Regions from separate parts of the Streptomyces sp. BF23-19 genome, predicted to be linked through region 1. Evidence: riboswitches for the same ligand, from Rfam matches in the RefSeq annotation. Region 1 holds a riboswitch; the other holds the start of a gene.

What was found. Region 1 has a riboswitch for guanidine ahead of AB8A24_RS00680 (Ohr family peroxiredoxin). Riboswitches for the same ligand answer to the same signal wherever they lie in the genome.
Region 2: another riboswitch for guanidine. It lies ahead of AB8A24_RS17770 (multidrug efflux SMR transporter); the one in region 1 lies ahead of AB8A24_RS00680 (Ohr family peroxiredoxin).

The regions. Positions count from the first base shown of each region.
Region 1 covers NZ_JBGBPT010000001.1:143,190-152,416, reverse strand. Annotated here, with positions in the region: gene AB8A24_RS00715 (3-oxoacyl-[acyl-carrier-protein] synthase III C-terminal domain-containing protein) at 1-139, opposite strand, end outside; gene AB8A24_RS00705 (gala protein) at 665-1,801, shown strand; gene AB8A24_RS00700 (ankyrin repeat domain-containing protein) at 1,798-3,480, shown strand; gene AB8A24_RS00695 (AAA family ATPase) at 3,477-4,676, shown strand; gene AB8A24_RS00690 (VWA-like domain-containing protein) at 4,689-5,873, shown strand; gene AB8A24_RS00685 (hypothetical protein) at 6,087-6,278, shown strand; guanidine-III (ykkC-III) riboswitch at 6,382-6,444, shown strand; gene AB8A24_RS00680 (Ohr family peroxiredoxin) at 6,521-6,973, shown strand; gene AB8A24_RS00675 (hypothetical protein) at 6,960-7,418, shown strand; gene AB8A24_RS00670 (peptidoglycan recognition family protein) at 7,456-8,250, opposite strand; gene AB8A24_RS00665 (nuclear transport factor 2 family protein) at 8,380-8,868, opposite strand; gene AB8A24_RS00660 (SDR family oxidoreductase) at 8,865-9,227, opposite strand, start outside.
Region 2 covers NZ_JBGBPT010000028.1:19,906-29,132, reverse strand. Annotated here, with positions in the region: gene AB8A24_RS17795 (DUF1707 domain-containing protein) at 88-738, opposite strand; gene AB8A24_RS17790 (ATP-binding cassette domain-containing protein) at 858-1,826, opposite strand; gene AB8A24_RS17785 (ABC transporter permease) at 1,831-2,685, opposite strand; gene AB8A24_RS17780 (ABC-2 family transporter protein) at 2,738-3,541, opposite strand; gene AB8A24_RS17775 (transglycosylase domain-containing protein) at 3,740-6,193, shown strand; gene AB8A24_RS17770 (multidrug efflux SMR transporter) at 6,200-6,520, opposite strand; guanidine-III (ykkC-III) riboswitch at 6,552-6,623, opposite strand; gene AB8A24_RS17765 (co-chaperone GroES) at 6,667-7,008, opposite strand; gene AB8A24_RS17760 (DUF3618 domain-containing protein) at 7,052-7,372, opposite strand; gene bcp (thioredoxin-dependent thiol peroxidase) at 7,477-7,944, shown strand; gene AB8A24_RS17750 (HNH endonuclease) at 8,075-8,719, shown strand; gene AB8A24_RS17745 (HNH endonuclease) at 8,749-9,227, shown strand, end outside.

The DNA of each region.
Region 1 (9,227 bases):
CGGTGATCCCGGTGATCTTCTCGATGTCCACGTCCCCCAGCCCCGGGACCAGGGCGGCGAGTTGAGGAGTGGTCTGGACTGCTGCCGGAAGGCAGAGACCTAAGGCTTCTATTCGGCTGTGTGCGGTGGCGGTGCTCATGTGTGTCGCTCTCCGTGGCGGTCCGCCGCGGGCATGGGAGTGCCAGGGCGGTGGTTGACAGAGGGATTCAAGGGGTGTCCGGGGAATAACGGACAGTCAAGTTACCGTAGCGTACGGAGATGTCGACGATGTGACAGGGCTTCGCAAATCCGGAACATACGGTCGAATATCGGCCACCCGCCACCGCTCGCCACCACCGCGACACCAAGCAGAATCCGCGCTTCCGCCCCTCTTCACGGCACCCACGCGCTCGAAAACCTGTCCGGAACCACTCGGTCCACCTGGCGGGCCGTGATCGGGACGGACCTCCGCCCCCGCGAGACCGGCCAAACTGGTGATCGATTTCCGGCCGCCGGATGGGTATGATCGCCGGCAGCAAGGCCGTAGCGCAGAGGTCGTCGCGCCCACGCATCGAGCTGGAGGACGTCGGTTCGAATCCGACCGGTCTTGCGTCTTCTTCTGCAGTTCTCTCGTCAAAGTCGTGATGGACGCCGGGCACCGGCGAAGGAAACCGGTGGAGTGGTGATGACACAGCCGACACCCGTACGGTGCCCCGCGATCGAGCACCCGGACCTGCCACCGGCCGACCCGGCGCGCCTCGACCCGCTGCTCGCCCGGCTCGCCGCGGACCGGCCCGTCGAGACCGACGAGACCTTCCCGCTCGGCACCCTGCGCACCGACGGCCGCGTCGACCTGTGCAAGCAGGGGCTCGGCCCGGCCGGCGCGGCCCGGCTGCTGCCGGCCGCCACCGCCTCCGCGCACGCCAGGCACCTGCTGCTCGGCACCAACGCCATCGGCGACGCGGGTGCCGGCACCCTGGCCGAGGCGCTCGCGGCCGGCCACGGGCTGCACACCCTCTACCTCGGCTGCAACCGGATCGGCCCCGACAGGGTGGGCTCACTCGCGGGCGCCCTCGGCGACGACACGACCGTCCGCGCCCTGTGGCTCAAGCGCAACCCGCTCTTCGCGGACGGCGCCCGCACCCTGGCCGCGCTGCTGCGCCGCAACACCGCCCTGCGCACCCTCGACCTGGTCAACACCGGGATCGGCGCCGACGGCGTTCGCCTGCTGCTCGACGCCCTGCTGGAGCGCGAACAGCCGCTGGAACGGCTCTTCCTCGGCGGCAACGGCCTCGGCCCCGACGCCGCCCCGCTGTTGGCCGCCCTGATCCGGGAGGCCGGGGTACGCGAGCTGTACGTCCCCGCCAACCACCTCGGCGACGAGGGCGTCACGGCTCTCGCGGCGGCCGCGGCCGACTCCGCCCACCCGGTCCGCCTCGGGCTCGGCGGCAACGGCATCGGCGCCGCCGGAGCGCGTGCGCTGGCCGCCTCCCTCGGCGGCATCGAAGCGCTCGACCTCGGCCGGACCATGTCCGAGCGCAGCCTCGGGGCCCCCGGCAACCACCCTGGCGACGAAGGGGCGTACGCCCTGGCCGCGGCTCTCCCCGGCAGCCCCCTGCGCCGGCTGGAGCTGCGCCACACCGGCCTCACCGGGCGCGGCGCGAAGAGCCTGCTCGCGGCGGTGCCCGCGGACAGCGCCCTGGAGTACGTCGGCCTGGGCCCCGGGCTGCCCCGCCGCGTGAAGCGCTCCTTCACCGAGCGGCTGTGTCCCGCCCGCGCGGCGCACCCGGACGTGCGCGCCATCGGCAGTGTGTACCGGTGAGCGTGCGGAACGTGGAGAGCGCGCGGAAGGCCGAACTGCCCGGCGGCATCCGGCCGGAGGACCGCTCCACATGGCAGCGGATCCGGCGCTACGCCGTGCCCGGCCGGATGATCGAGCAGGCCACCGCGCACCGGCTGGCCGGTGACTGGCGGGCGGCCTGCGCGGCCGCCGCCGTGGACGTCGACCTCGACCTCCCCGAGCTCGCCGCCCGCTACGGCGCCGAAGTGGCCGAGGCCGTCGCGGAGGACCTGCGGTACCTCGCCCCGGACCTGCTGCGCTGGCACCTGCCGCGGCTCCTGGGCGGCCGCACCACCATCGCCCTCGAACGGAGGATCCTGCTCGCCTCCTACGGCGGCCACGGGGGGCCGACCCTGTCGGTCACCACGCCCGTCATGACCGAAGGCGCGCAGCGGCTGCGCCTGCAGTGCGCGCCCGTCGTCACCAAGCAGCGGCACCGGTACGCGGGGCACGGCTTCGTCCCGGAGAACTGGACCGCGATCCGGCCGTTCTGGGACGCCCGGTGCGCGTCCGAGCTGGGCGCGCGCTTCGCCGCACCGGACGACCTCGCCGCACGGATCGCCGCGCTCTGGGACCAGGAGGACGCGGTCGGGGCGTACGGGGCGGCGGGCATCGCGTGCGACCTGACCGTGCCCACGCCTCAGTCGTACCAGCGCCCGGTGGACCCGAAGGCGGTCCTCGCGCGGATGCCGGTCGACCTCAGCCGGCTCGCGCCGGAGGTGGCGCGGCTGGTGGCGGCCGGGGCAGGGGACCGCTTCCGGATCGCGGTCGACTGGCGCTCCCACGTCCTGCTGGAACACGCGGGCCCCGAGGGACTCCGGGCCCGCGTCGTCGAACAGGCCGAGACGACCTCCGTCCCGGTCCTGCCCCACTACGTCTGGCAGCGGCTCCCCGATCTCGAACTGGTCCGGACCGGCCTGATCTCCCCGCGCGCGCTGCACCCGCTGGTGGCCGACGCGCTGTTCCCCGACTCCGGACCGGCGGTCGGTCCGCCCGGCCCCGACACGGGCGGACCGGTACGGGTGCGCTGCCGCGGCGCGTGGCACGAGGTGCGCTCGCGAGGCGGCGTACTCGATGTCCCCCACACTCCCGAGGAGCAGCAACGGGAGCGTGCGATGCGGGCGTTCGGCGGCGCGGTCTCGGGGTGCTTCGCCGTACAGCAGTCCTGGACCACCGGCGAGGGGCGGCTGCCGCGCGCCCTCCAGGACCAGCGGCGCGAGCTCTTCCTGCGGATCCAGCACGGCGACACCCCGGGTGTGGTGGCGCTGTTGGACGCCGGGGTGGACCCCCGGATCCGGGACGCCCGCGGCCGCGGGCTGCTGCACGTACTCCACCTGCTCGACCACGACGTGCTGCTGCCCCGGCTGCTGGCCGCCGGACTCGACCTGGAGGCACGGGACCGGGCCGAGCGCACCCCGCTGCTGTCCGCCGTGCACTGGGGCGGTTCGACGGACCTGGTCAGGGCCCTACTGGCGGCGGGCTCCCGGGTCGACGTCGTCGACGAGATGGAAATGTCGCTGTCCCAGGAGATCCGCCGCTACCAGCGCACCGACCTCGCCTTCCTGCGGGACCGCGTCGAAGCGGAGTTCCCCGGGATCGGCGCCGACTGGTTCGACGAGTACATGGAGTACCGCGACGAGGACGAGGACGACGACGCATGAGCACGACCGCGCCGCGGCCCGCCCGGGCCCTGGCAGCCGCCGACGCCCTGGGTGCCCGGCTGCGCGCCACCCGCACCGAGCCCGCCACCAACCCCCAACTGGAGGCGCTGGCACTGGCCGTGACGGCCAATCAGCCTGTCCTCCTGTGGGGTGAGCCAGGCATCGGCAAGTCCGCCGGCATGGAGCAGCTCGCCACCGCGCTCGGCGTCCCGCTGGAGACGGTCATCGCCAGCGTCCACGAGCCCTCCGACTTCGCCGGGCTGCCCATCGTCGGCGAGGACCCGGCCACCACGGGTGTCCCGATGGCGCCGCCGGACTGGGCGGTACGCCTCGCTCGCACCGGCCACGGGCTGCTGTTCTTCGACGAGCTGTCCTCCGCCCCGCCGGCCGTGCAGGCGGCCCTGCTGCGCGTGGTCCTGGAACGCCGGGTCGGCAGCCTGGAGCTGCCGGCGGCGGTACGGATCGTCGCCGCGGCCAATCCGCCCGCCAGCGCCGCGGACGGCTGGCACCTCAGCCCGCCGCTCGCGAACCGCTTCGTCCACCTCGACTGGACGCACAACCCGCGCACCGTGGCCCGCGGCATGGCCGGTACCTGGCCCGAGGTGGCGATCCCGGCCGTCGATCCCGCCAAGGCGTCCGGTGCGGTCGCCCGGGCCCGCGGCGCCGTCTCCGGCTTCCTGACCGCGCGACCGGGCCTGGTCCACCACATGCCGTCCGAGGCCGCCGGGCGGGGCCGCGGCTGGCCGTCCCCGCGCACCTGGGAGATGGCCCTGCGGCTGCTGGCCACGGGGTACGCGGCCTCGTCGGGCCGGGAGGCGCTGGCCGCCGCCCTCACCGGGGCCGTGGGCGAGGCCGCCGGGATCGAACTGCTCTCGTACCTCGAACACCTCGACCTGCCCGACCCGGACCGGGTGCTGGCCGACCCCGACGCCTTCGCCCTGCCCGAGCGCGGCGACCGGCAGCTGGCGTTCCTCATCGCCGTGGTCGCGGCCGTGCAGAGCGAGCTCACCTGCCCCCGCTGGGAGGCGGGTTGGGCGGTCCTGGCCAAGGCCGTGGACGCGGGCGTGCCCGACGTCGCCGCCCGGGCCGCCGCCGACCTCGCCGCGATGCGCGACCTGGACTGGCCGGTGCCCGCCGGTATCGACGCCTTCGTGGAACTGCTCCAGCTGTCCGGCTCGCTGCCGGGCGGCGACTGAGCCCGGTCCGCCGTGCGCCCGGAGCTGGACCGCGCGAAGCTGCTGGCGGCCCGCTACAAGGCCGCCGAGACCCGTCCGTACCTCGCTTCCGCGCTCTACGCCCTGACCGTGGTCCCCTCGGCCGAGGTGCGCACCATGGGCGTCGACCGGCACTGGCGCTGCTACGTCTCGCCCGCCTTCGTCGAGGCGACCCCGGTCGTCGAGTTGGCCGGGGTGTGGATCCACGAGGTGGCGCACCTGCTGCGCGACCACCACGGCCGGGCCGAGCGGCTGCCCGCCGCGGACCAGCGCGACGCGGTCCGGGTCAACATCGCCCAGGACTGCGAGATCAACGACGACCTGCTGGCCGACGGGCTGGTCCTGCCCGAGGGCCGGATGGAGCCCCGGCTCTACGGCCTGCCCACGGGCGGCCTGTTCGAGACCTACCTGCCCGCGATTCCCCCGACGCCCCACGGCCCCGACTGCGGTTCCGGCGCGCACGGCACCCCCGCGCCCTGGGAGCTGGGCGAGGGCGGCGGCCCCGCCCGGGTCGGCCCGGTGGAGGCGGAGGCCCTGCGCCGGCAGACCGCCGAGGCCGTACGGGCCCATCGGCGTACCCGGGGCCGGGTCCCAGAGGGTTGGGCCCGGTGGGCCGAGGAACTCCTGGAGCCTTCCGTCGACTGGCGCCAGGCTCTGGCGGGTGCGGTCCGCGAGGCGGCCGCCTGGGCGGCCGGCGCGGTGGACTACACGTACCGCCGTCCCTCGCGCCGCACGCCCGCGCTCGGCGGCCGGGTGGTACTGCCCAGTCTGCGCAGGCCGCTGCCGCGGGTGGCCGTCGTCATCGACACCTCGGGATCGATGGGCCCGGACGACCTCGCGGCCGCCCTCGCCGAAGTCACCGGCGTCCTGCGGGAGGTGGGCGTCGGCGGCAACCGGGTCGCCGTCCTCGCGTGCGACGCCGACGTGCACGCCGTGACCCGGGTGCGCAGTGCCGGCGAGGTGACCCTGGCCGGTGGCGGTGGTACGGACATGCGGGTCGGCATCGACGCGGCGCTGGCCCTGCCCGACCGCCCGAACGTCGTGGTGGTGCTGACCGACGGGTATACGCCGTGGCCGCAGGAGACACCGTCCTGCCGGCTGATCGCCGCCCTGGTCGGCGACACCCCGCCCGCACCCCCGACCTGGGTGGAGACGGTACGCGTCACCCCGACCGCGTGAACCCGGCGCACCGCACGGACCTCTCCGGCAACGACGCCGGTCCACCCCGCCGTTCCGCCCGCGCCAACGCCTGTACGCACGGCTGATGTTGCCGGATCGGCAGCGCAGGCGCGGTCCTTGACGGCAGGTTCCGTCACCCTCTGTGTTTAACGTCTCGGAATTCGGTAACAAGATGTAGTGACAGGCAGTCAATACTCGACGAAAGGCAGGACCATGAACCTCGTTACCGTGCTCATCCTCGTCGCGGTCCTCGCACTTGTCGGCCTGCTGATCGCGGCTCCCAGCGCCGCCGTGCGGCGCAACCCCTTCCCGGGCCGCCGACAGCGAGCCGACCACCGGCGCTCCGACGCACCCCGGTCGACCCGGGTACCCGGTCAGCGGGGCATCCAGCACCACGCGCCCTGACCCGGGAGCGACCGCGGCCGCACGCCCCGCCGGCCGGCCGCCGGCGGGTGAGGTACTTCACCGTGGGGGACGCCCCGGACCACCGTCGGCGTTGCTAGATTGTCCGGCGGCCGGTCCAAGGCCCCGGACGAGATGCGCCGTACCCGGTTACGCACGACGACGCGCGAGGTACTGACACGAGCAGTGCCGTCCGCTGTCCGCACCCGGGCAGCGTCCTCGTCGAGCAAGATGGGCCGAACAGCATGACCGTGCCACTCACCCGCAGCCTGTACCGGACGACCGCGCACGCCGCGGGGGGACGTACCGGATCCGTCCGTACGGACGACGGACGCTTGGACGTCCGCCTCGCCCCGCCGCGCAAGAAGGTCCCCGGTACCACCAACCCCGAGCAGCTGTTCGCGGCCGGGTTCGCCGCCTGCTTCACCTCCGCGCTCGCGGAGGTCGCCGCCGAGTTCGGGGCGGAGGCCTCCACCGCCCGCGTGGCCTGCGAGGTCCAGCTCGGCACCACGGACACGCCCGCGGGCTACGGCCTCGCGGTGACGCTCACCGTCAGCCTGCCCGGTTGGCGGGCGGCGGACCTCCAGCCCCTGCTGCACCGGGCGGACGCGGTCTGCCCGTACTCGCAGGCCGTGCGCGGCAACGTACCGCTGACGCTGCTGGCCGTGGACGAGCCCGCCGCCGATGACCGCGCCTGAGCCCCGGCGCACCGGGCAGGCCGGGCACGTCCCGGACGGCCCCGGCGTCCCCGTGCCCGAGCGCGGCGCCTGGCTGCGGCGCGGCATCAGCCGCGACGGCGGACCCCTGATCGAGGACCGCGAAGTGGTGTGGCTGCAGGCCGGGTCGTTCTACGCCGACAGCCGGGGCTTCGCCGGTACGACGTCCTTCGACGGCTCCCGGACGCACTTCCACCACCTCACCGGCGAGCCCGGCGAAGACGCCGGCACCTTCCGGTGGGACGGTGCGAACCTGGTCGAGCGGGGCACCAACCCGGACGGCAGCACCTTCCTGGAGATCTGGACCCCGCTGCCGGGCGCCGACGGCGCCTGCGGCTCCTGGTCGGGCCCGGACCACCACGTGGTGCGCGTCGGCCGCCACGTGGTGCACGTCGATTCCCACGCCGGTACGTACTGGCGCCTGTAACCCCCTCGCGAGAGCCGGAGGAGCCGGCGGCGGACCGTCAGGGCAGCAGCCCCGCCGGGAGGTATTCCTCGTACGACGAGGACGGCCGGCCGGTGACCTGGCGGACCAGGTCCTCGAGGGGATCGGTGGCCTCCTCCGGCGCGGGCGTGCCGAGGCGGGCGGCGACGTCCTTGCGGAGGGTCGGGAGCTGGGCGTAGAGGCGGTCTCCGGGGCAGGAGGTGGCGTTGAAGTCGCGGTGGCCGTAGATCTCCGACGCGGGCAGGCCGTACTGGTCGCAGATGTGGGCGCACAGGTCGGCCAGCGCCGCGTACTGCGCCGCCGGCTGGGCCTCCGAGGTGTACGTGCCCTCGTTCTCGATACCGATGGACACCGTGTTCTGGCCGACGCAGTGCGCTGCCCGCACCTGGCGGGAGCCGGTGCGCAGCTCCGCCAGGCTGTTGTGGCGCCCCTCCAGCACGAAGGCCCCGCGGCTGACGGTGAAGTGCTGGCCCGTGTCGATCCAGCCCTGCGCGTCCATGTGGTAGGTCTGGATCGCGCGGGCGAGGGCGAAGGCGCGCTGCTTCGAGTAGTCCGTCACGTTCGCCGTCGCCGTGTGGTGGACGATGATCCGCTCCGGGCGGTTGTCCAGGACGACGACGGGTTCGGACGCCGCCCGCGCACCCCAGGCGGCGCACCCGATGATGTCCGGGGTGGCGGCGGAGTACGCCCGCCCCGCCGCGGCGAGCGGCAGTGCCGCGGCGGTGGCCAGGGCGAAGGCTCCCGTGAGGACCGAACGGCGGGAGTACGGCGCCGCGGCGCGCGCCGCCGGCTGGTGCAGTGCGGAGAAGGTCATGCGGCGCCATTGAAGGGGACTCCCCCCGCGCCGGCCGCGCCGACACACCGCGCGACCCCCGGGAGTGGCCCCGACCGGCCGCGCCCAGGACACTCCCCAGGTCGGGTCCGCGAAGTCGGGCGGCCGGCGCTACTGTGCGGACCCGCCCTGGCCGAGGCCCGGTGGCGTCTCCTCCCCGTCGGTCCACCAGACGCCCAGCCGCTGGCGGGTCAGGAGCCAGCCGCCCTCGGGAGCCCGGCGGAAGTCCCAGTCGTACGGGCCGCCCATGGAGGAGGGCGACGTACTCCGCTCGCCGCCCGTCACGGCGACGAACCACATGTACCCGACACCGGTGGCCCGGTCCCCTTCCACGTGGAAGTCCATGTTCAGGATGTGGTGTTGCATGCTCGGGAAGTGCGCCTCCGCCTGCTCCACCTTCGCCCGGACCGCCTCCCTCCCGTGGACCTCCCCCCACGGCTCGAACTCCAGCACCGCGTCCTCGGCCCAGCACTCGATCCAGGCCCGCCAGTCCTTGCGGTCCAGCGCCCGCCAGCCGCGGATCATGAGCCGCCGCAGTGCTTCCTTGTCCTCCAGGACCCGCAGTCGGCGCAGCAGGTCCTCGTACGGCCCGGCGGTCACTGCGCGCTCGCGGCGGGACGCACGACGATCTCGTTGACGTCGACCTCGGCCGGCTGGGCGACCGCGTAGGCGATGGCTCCGGCGATGGCGGACGCCGGCAGCGCCACGGCGCGATAGGCCTTCATGGCCTCCCGCGCGGCGGGATCGGAGATCCCTTCGGCCAGTTCGGATTCGGTCACGCCCGGAGAGACCAGGGTGACGCGGACGGTGCCGTCCGATTCCTGGCGCAGCCCTTCGGATATCGCGCGGACGGCGTACTTGGTGGCGCAGTAGACGGCCGCGGTGGGCGACACCTCGTACGCGCCGACGGAGGCGACGTTCACGAAGTGCCCGCCGCCCTGGGCCCGCATCACGGGCAG
Region 2 (9,227 bases), on a different contig from region 1:
CCCGCCGGCGTTTGAGGCGCGGGTCCGGGCAGCGCCCGGCGGGGTCCGGGGCGGAGCCCCGGCAACGGCGCCGCACACGCCGAGCGGCTACAGCTCTTTGCGGAGGGAGGGGCCATCCAGGGGCCGCTTGCGCTTCTTGACCTTGACCTCCACGCCACCCCAGAAGGCGAAGCCCGTCACCACCACCCGCGGCGCGCCCGGCTCGGCCGGGCCGGGGTTGTCACGCTGGTCGAAGGCGCCCATGAAGCCGAAGCCCCGGACGTCCACCTCCACCCCCGGCGGCACCGTGATCTCGATGCCGCCCATGACCGCGACGCAGTTGATCACCACCTCGCGCTGCGCGAACTCCGCCTCGCGCAGGTCCAGCTCCCCGCCGCCCCAGAACGCCACCGCGTCGAACCGCGCCGGCACCGTCCAACGGCCCTTGCGCTGGAAGCCCGACATGACCGCGACGGCCGTCGCCGAGCCGCCCGCCCCGCCGATCCGGCCCGTCCAGGGCTCGGCGGCCGCCGTCGCAGGGGCCACCGACCCGCCCGCCGGGGCCGGCAGGTCCCGCGTCAACGGTTCCAGTTCCGCGTACGTCCGCGACTTGTAGGCCGCCTCCAGCCGCTCCTCGAATTCCTCCATGTCGAGCCGGCCCTCGGCGACGGCGTCCCGCAGACGCTCCACCACCCGGTCCCGGTCGGCGTCCGACGCCCTCAGCTCCGGCAACGGCTTCTCCGGCCGCTCGTCACTCATGTGGACCAGACTAGGCAGGGTTGTCCGGTAGTTGTATGGCTCGACCCCTGAGATCGTCCCCGGATCGTCCCGGGCTTTCCCCTGACCTTTCCCGCCCGACGCCCCTGGTTCGGGCACCCTCAGCCCCGGCCCGCGTACATCCGCGCGATCACGTCCTCGATGTCCGGCTCCCGCACCGACAGGTCCACCAGCGGATAGTCCGCCGCCACCGCCGCCACCAGCGGCGCCGCCGAAGCCCCCGCCGGGAACGCCAACCACTGCCGCGGCCCCTCCACCTTCACCACCCGCGCCCCCGCCACACTGATCGGCGCGAGCTCCCGCTCCAGGTCCACCACCAGCGTCCGCTCGCTCTCCCCCACCGCCCCCGCCGCGTGCAGCCCGCCCAACGGCCCGTCGTACATCAACCGCCCGTGGTCGATCACCATCACCCGCGCGCACAGCTGCTCGATGTCCTGGAGGTCGTGCGTCGTGAGCAGCACGGTCGTGCCGAGTTCCTCGTTCAGCTGCCGCAGGAAGCCCCGTACCTTCGCCTTGCTCACCACGTCGAGCCCGATCGTCGGCTCGTCCAGGTACAGCACCTCCGGGTCGTGCAGCAGCGCCGCCGCGATGTCCCCCCGCATCCGCTGCCCCAGCGACAACTGCCGTACCGGTACGTCCAGCAGCTCGGCCAGGTCGAGCCGCTCCACGCAGCGCTCCAGGTTCTCCTCGAACCGCGCCCGCGGCACCCGGTACAGCCGCCGCATCAGCCCGTACGAGTCCTTCAGCGGCAGGTCCCACCACAGCGTGGTGCGCTGCCCGAACACCACCCCGATCCGGTGCGCCAGCCGCATCCGCTCCCGCGCCGGGTCGATGCCCGCGACCCGCAGCCGGCCGCCGCTCGGGGTCAGGATGCCGGTCAGCATCTTGATCGTGGTGGACTTCCCCGCGCCGTTGGGCCCGATGTAGCCGACCATCTCGCCCCGAGCGACCTCGAAACTGATCCCGTCCACCGCCCTGACCTGGCGTTTCTCCCGGCGCATCAGGCTCACCCGGCGCCGTACGTCAAAGACCTTCTCGACCCCGTCCAACGAGATCAGCACATCCGCCACAGCTCTAGCTCCCCGTGCTTCGGTACGAACGGACTCCCGCGCGCCACGCCAGCGACGCGGGCAGGAACACCACGAAGGCCACCAGCGGGCTCAGGTACGCGACCCACCCGGGCAGTCCCAGCGGATCGGGCCGCCCCAACACGTGCAGCGCGGGCAGCCAGTTGACGAAGGCCAGCGGGACGATGAAGGTCACCCCGCGCAGCAGGTCCTTCGCGAACACCGTCGGCGGGTACTGCAGCATCGTGCAGCCCCCGTAGGTGAAGGAGTTCTGCACCTCCGCCGCGTCCCCGGTCACGAACTGGAAGGCCGCCCCGGTCACCATCACCGCCGCGAAGATGGCCGCACCCGCGATCACCATCACGGGCACCAGCACCACCTTCCCGACCGTCCAGTCCACGTCCAGGGTCCAGACCGCCCAGCCCATCACCCCGAGGCCCTGCCCGATCCGGCCCAGCCGACGCAGCGCGAACCGGTCCGCCGCGACCTGCGCGAGCACCGGGACCGGCCGCACCAGCATCGTGTCCAGCGAGCCGTCGCGGATCCGGGCGCCGATCCGGTCGGTGTTCCCCAGCAGCATGTCCGCCAGGCCCAGGGAGGCCGAGCAGGACCCGTACAGCAGGGCGATCTCGGGCAGTGTGAAGCCGCCGAGCGCGTCCACGTGGGAGAACATGATGGAGATCGCGACGAAGTCCAGGAGCGTGATCACCGCGTGCCCGACGGTCGTCAGGACGAAGGACGTCCGGTACGTCATCGTGGAGCGGATCCACATCGCCACGATCAGCCGGTAGCCGCGCAGCCCCTCCCGGACCGGACCGCCGCGCCGGGGCTCACCGGCCACCACGAGCTCCCGGACCCGCACGCGCACCGGTACCGCTGTCGCCTCCGGTACCGCCGTCGCCTCCGCTTCCGCCTCAGCCACCCTGGACCACCACCTTCCGCGTCGCGGCCGACTGCAACAGCCGCCCCGTCCCCAGCAGTACGAGCGCCCACCCGGCCTGGAAGCCCAACGCCTCGGCCGCGCCCCCGGCCCCGCTGTGCTTGCCCAGCAGGACGTCCATCGGCACCTGCAGCATCGCCGCCCACGGCAGGGCCCGGACGAACTCGCCGAAGCCGCCCGGGAAGACGGTCAGCGGCAGCAGCATCCCGGAGAAGAAGATCGAGGCGACCGTGGCCATGATGTTGACGCCGGCCCCGTCCATCAGCCAGAAGGCCACCAGCCCCACCATGTAGCGCAGCGCGAAACTGACCACCAGCGCCAGCAGGACGGACACCAGGAACAGCAGCCAGCGCAGCGGGTCGACGGGCAGCGCCAGCGGGAACGCCAACGCCCCCGCCACCAGCGGCACCACCCCGCGGCCCAGCAACTGGAAGACCGCCCGCCCCAGATCGGCCGCGAGCCACCACATCTGGAGGTCCGCGGGCCGGTACAGGTCGACCGCGATGTCGCCGGTCCGGATCCGCTCCTGGAGCTCCTCCTGGAAGCCTCCGCCGATCAGGGCGGCGGCGGCCAGCAGCGACTGGCTCACCCAGACGAACGTCAGCGCCTGCGCCTGGTCGTAGCCGCCGAGTCCGGGCCGCTCGTCCCACAGCGCGACGTACGTGTACGCCACGATGAACCCGAACACGGTATTGGTGAACACCCCGGCCGCTGTCGCCGTCCCGTAGGTGGCGTACCGCCTGAATCCGCCTGCCGCGACCGCCAGGTAGAGATCCACTCCGCGACGCACTCTCCGGCGCACCGTATCCCTCCGTTTCCCACGTCGTTCCTAGGTCGGCCAAAGCGCGCGAGCTTAGTGCGGAGGGGCGAGCCACGCGACCGATTTATGCCCGTCCGGAGCGGAATCAGCGGCCATCGGGTAGACACCATGAGGTACAGAAGTGGATATTTTGAACGGCGTCGAGGAGTCCTGGAGATGAGCGACCAGTCACCACCCCCGGGCTGGACCCCTCGTGACCCCGACACCCCGCCCGACGTACCGCAGCCGCGGACCGACCCGTCGGCGTCACAGCAGGCAGAGCAGGCACAGCGCGGGGCACCGCACCAGGGCCGCCCCGAGAAGAAGGCCCGGCGTAGGAGAACCGGCCGGCGCCGCTTCCTGCCCACCTGGCGCATGGTCCTGGGCGGCATCCTGCTCGTCGCCCTGTTGATCGGCGGGGCCCTCGTCGCCGGCTACCTGCTGGTCGACATCCCGCCCGCCAACGCCGCCGCCACCGCGCAGTCCAATGTCTACCTCTACTCCGACGGCTCCCAGATCGCCCGCGACGGCGAGGTCAACCGCGTCAACGTACCGCTGTCGCAGATCCCCCGGTCCGTGCAGCAGGCCGTACTGGCCGCCGAGGACCGGGACTTCTACTCCGAGCGGGCTGTCGACCCCAAGGCGATGATCCGTGCCGCCTGGAACACCGCGACCGGCAAGGGCACCCAGTCCGGTTCGACCATCACCCAGCAGTACGTCAAGAACTACTACTTGGGCCAGGAACAGACGATCAAACGCAAGGCCAAAGAGTTCTTCATCGCGATCAAACTCGGTCGCGAGAAGTCGAAGAACTACATCCTTGAGGGCTACCTGAACACCAGCTACTTCGGCCGCAACGCCTACGGCATCCAGGCCGCCGCCCAGGCCTACTACGGCAAGGACGTCAACAAACTCACCACCGCCGAGGGCGCGTACCTCGCCACCCTCCTCAACTCCCCCAGCGCCTTCGACGTCGTCTCCCACCCCCAGAGCCGCCCCCGCGCCCTCGCCCGCTGGAACTACGTACTCGACGGCATGGTCAAGAAGCAGTGGCTGACCCCCGCCGAACGCGCGACGACCCAGTTCCCCGAACCGGGCAAGGTCCGCGCCGCCGCCGGCCTGTCCGGCCAGCGCGGCTACCTCGTCGAAGCGATCAAGGACTACATCGTCGACAACAAGATCCTCGACGACAAGACCCTCGCCGAAGGCGGCTACCGCATCACCACCACCATCGACAGACGCCGCCAGACCGCCCTCGTCGACGCCGTCAACAGCCAGATGGTCAGCAAACTCGAACCCGAGACGCGCAAGGCCGACCGACTGGTCCGGGCCGGCGGGGTCTCCATCGACCCGGCCACCGGCAAGGTCCTCGCCATGTACGGCGGCATCGACTACACCAAGCAGTACGTGAACAACGCGACCCGCCACGACTACCAGGTCGCCTCCACCTTCAAGCCCTTCGTCTTCGCCGCCGCCGTCGAGAACGACTCCCGCACCCAGGACGGCCGCCGGATCACCCCGAACACGATCTACAACGGCGACAACAAACGCCCCGTCGTCGGCGGCCGCATCCGCTTCGCCCCCGAGAACGAGGGCCAGATCTCCTACGGCAACATCACCGTCAACACCGCCACCGACCTCTCCGTCAACGCCGTGTACGCGCAGATGGCCGTCGACGTCGGCACCGGCAAGGTCAAGAAGACCGCCATCGACCTCGGCATCCCCGAGAACACCCCCAACTTCGTACCCGGCCCGGCCATGGCACTCGGCACCCTCCAGGCCAGTGTCCTGGACATGACCCAGGCCTACGCCACCCTCGCCGACCACGGCCGCCGCACCCCCTACACCTTCGTGGAGAAGATCACCAAGGGCGGCGACACCATCGGCCTCCCCCAGCGCACCCCCACCCAGGCCATCAGCCGCGAAGCCGCCGACACCACCACGTCCATGCTGGTCAGCGTCGTGGACAACGGCACCGGTACGGCCGCCCTCGCCGCCGGCCACCCCGCCGCGGGCAAGACCGGCACCGGCGAACTGGACCGCTCGGCCTGGTTCGCGGCCTACACCCCCGACCTGGTCACCGTGATCTCCATGATGGGCCAGGACCCGGACACCGGAACCCTCGAATCCCTCTACGGCGCCCTCGGCGAGGCCCGCATCGGCGGCGGCGGCTACCCCGCCCGCATCTGGGCCGCGTACACCAAGACCGCCCTGGAAGGCACCGACCCCGTCGACTTCGACCTGGAACTCCAGCCCGGCGCCGCCCAACCCCCGCCACCGACCAGCCCGGAATCCGAACCGCCGCAGGAGACCCCCGGCGAACCCTCGCCCAGCACCCCCGAACGCCCGACCCGCCGCCCCTCACCGACCGACACGACGGGCGGGCGCAACCAGGGCGGCCAGAACAACGGAGGCCAGAACCAGGGCGGCCAGGACAACGGGGGCCAGAACCAGGGCGGCCAGAACAACGGCGGTCAGGACAACGGCGGTCAGGACAACGGCGGCACCACCCAGGGCGGCGACCAGGGCGGCACCACCCAAGGCACCCAAGGCGGCGCGCAGGGCAGCACCCAGGGCAGCGACGGAGGCCCGGCCGAAGGCCTGCGACCACCGTCCGCGTTCCTCGAATAGCGACGATCAGTGACCGGAGGTCGCCTTCAGCCCCACCACGGCGACCAACAGCAGACAGATGAAGAAGATCCGGGCGGCGGTGACGGGCTCACCCAGCACCGCCATACCGAGCACGGCCGCGCCGGCGGCGCCGATGCCCACCCACACCCCGTACGCGGTACCGATGGGCAGGGTCTTCGCGGCGTAGGACAGCAACACCATGCTCGCGACGATCCCGGCACCCGTGAACACACTCGGCCACAGCCGGGTGAAACCTTCGGTGAACTTCATGCCGATCGACCAGCCGACCTCGAGCAGACCGGCGACGAGAAGAAGAACCCATGCCATGACGGCACCTCCGAGACAACGAGCGATACGGGGTGCGTCGTCTTGTCGTACCCGGTACGGCGCGTCTCGTCGGGGTTCCCCTCCACCGTAGCAAAAGGCCGCGAAAAGGGCCGGTGACCTGCGCCACCAGCCCCTTTTCCCTCAGCTCAGAGGTACAGCCCGGTGGAGTCCTCCGACCCCTCCAGCCGCTCCGCGGCCACGGCGTGCAGATCCCGCTCGCGCATCAGCACGTACGTCGCACCCCGCACCTCGACCTCGGCACGGTCCTCGGGGTCGTACAGCACCCGGTCACCCGGCTCGACCGTCCGGACGCTCTGCCCGACCGCGACCACCTCGGCCCAGGCCAGCCGCTTACCCACCGCGGCCGTCGCGGGAATCAGGATGCCGCCGCCCGAGCGCCGCTCGCCCTCCGGCAGATCGGACTTCACGAGCACGCGATCGTGCAACATGCGGATGGGCAGCTTGTCGTGGGTGGTGTTCTCGCTCACGCCACGAACCTACCTGCCCACGCCCGCCCCGTACCGCTCAGGGTCATCCGCGCTTGCGGCGCGCCGACACCACGATCAGCCCGACCAGGCTCACCGCGACCAGCGCGACGGGCACGATCCGGTCGACGCGCGGAGCCCCGTCGTCGTGCCGCAGACCGTCCCGCAGATCCGTCACGATCCGGTTCACCGTGGCGAAGGCCCGCCCGGCGGTCTGATCGACGGTCGAGGCGACCCGTGCCTTCGCGTCCCCGATGATCGTCTTCGGGTGCATGCGCACACCGATCTCGTCGAGCGTCTCGGCGAGCTGCTCACGGCGGCGGACGATGTCCGCCTCGATCTGTGCGGGGGTCCTGGCTTCCGGCACCGCGCTGCCTCCGTCGTCGTGGTCGTGTGGGGCGTAGTCCGCCATGAACAGTCTGTCAGCTTAGTCTCATGGCATACCGATCCCCTCCCGAGGAGAGTGTCACGATGAGCGAGCGACTCCAGCCGGGCGACACCGCCCCCGCCTTCACCCTGCCCGATGCGGACGGCAACGAGGTCTCGCTCGCCGACCACAAGGGCCGCAAGGTGATCGTCTACTTCTACCCGTCCGCGCTGACCCCGGGCTGCACGAAGCAGGCCTGCGACTTCACGGACAACCTGTCCTTCTTGACGGGACACGGCTACGACGTCATCGGTGTGTCCCCGGACAAGCCGGAGAAGCTGGCGAAGTTCCGCGAGAAGGAGGACCTGAAGGTCACCCTGGTCAGCGACCCCGAGAAGGAGACGCTGACGGCGTACGGCGCGTACGGCGAGAAGAAGCTGTACGGCAAGACGGTGACCGGGGTCATCCGCTCCACGGTGGTCGTCGACGAGGAGGGCAAGGTCGAGCACGCCTTCTACAACGTCAAGGCCACCGGCCACGTAGCCAAGATCATCAAAGACCTGGGCCTCTGACCCCCGCCCCACTGAAATGGCCCGCACCATCCGGTACGGGCCATTCCGTTTATCGGACGTAACTACCCGCATATCGGTTCGTCAGTCCGTACGAGGCCACGAACGCGTGGCCGGAACGGAGGGGGCCGGGGTGCCGATCAGCCCGTACACGAAAGAACGCCTCGCGGAGGCGGCGCGTACGTCGCGCACGCTGTCGGAGGCACTGGAGAAGCTGGGGGTCGACCCGAAGAGCCGCTCGCGGCGCTATCTGCACGACCGCATGCGGAAGCTGGGCGTGGACACGTCGCACTTCGAGCGGCCGGCAGCCGTCAAGTGGACAAAGGAGGTCCTGACGGCGGCGGTCGCCGACTCGACGAACATGTGCCAAGTCCTGCGGCATCTCGGCCTGGAGGTCGTGGGTGGCCACCACACGCACATCAGCAGGCGGGTCAAGGCGTTCGGCATAGACACCTCCCACTTCGAACGGCCCTCGCCCGCCGGGCGGCCGAAGACCCGGCGCGCCCCGGAGAGCCTCCTGGTCAGGCGGGACGACCCGCACGCCCGGCGTGCACAGAGTGCGCACCTGAAGCAGGCACTGGCCGCACTGGGCGTGCCCGAGGTGTACCGGATGTGCGGCACACCTCCGACCTGGCGGGGCTATCCGCTGCCGCTGGAGGTGGACCACATGGACGGCGACTGGCGGAACAACCTGCCCGAGAACCTGCGGCTGCTCTGCCCCAACTGCCATTCGGCCACCGACACATACCGTGGTCGTGCGAAGCGGCGCCGCCGGTGAGCACCGGAGAACGCTATACGCGCGAAGTCATGGCCGAGGCGGCAGCACGGTGCGTCAGCATCGACGAGGTCATCGCTCATCTCGACATCAAGCCGTATGCGCGACTGAGCAGGTACCTCCTCTCTAGGTTCCGGCACTTCGGCATCGACGTCGCCCACTTCGAACGCCCGGACCGCAAGCGCCGGGTCAAGCCGGACCGGGAGACACTACGTGAGGCGGTCGCCGCGTCGCACTCGCTGGCAGAGGTCCTGCGGCGCCTCGATCGCAGCGTGTCCGGGAGCCACCACAAGGCTCTGAAGCGGTGGATCGACGAGGAATGCCTCTCCACCTCGCACTTCCTCGGACAGGGTCATCAGCGCGGCAAGCGGGGGACGGTACCGATGAAGCCCGCAGCCGAGATCCTGATCAAACATGACGGCCGGCGGCGAACGCGCACACACCTGCTCCGACGGGCGCTGCGCGAAGTCGGCGTTCCGGAGCACTGCGACATGTGCGGCACGGCGCCCGA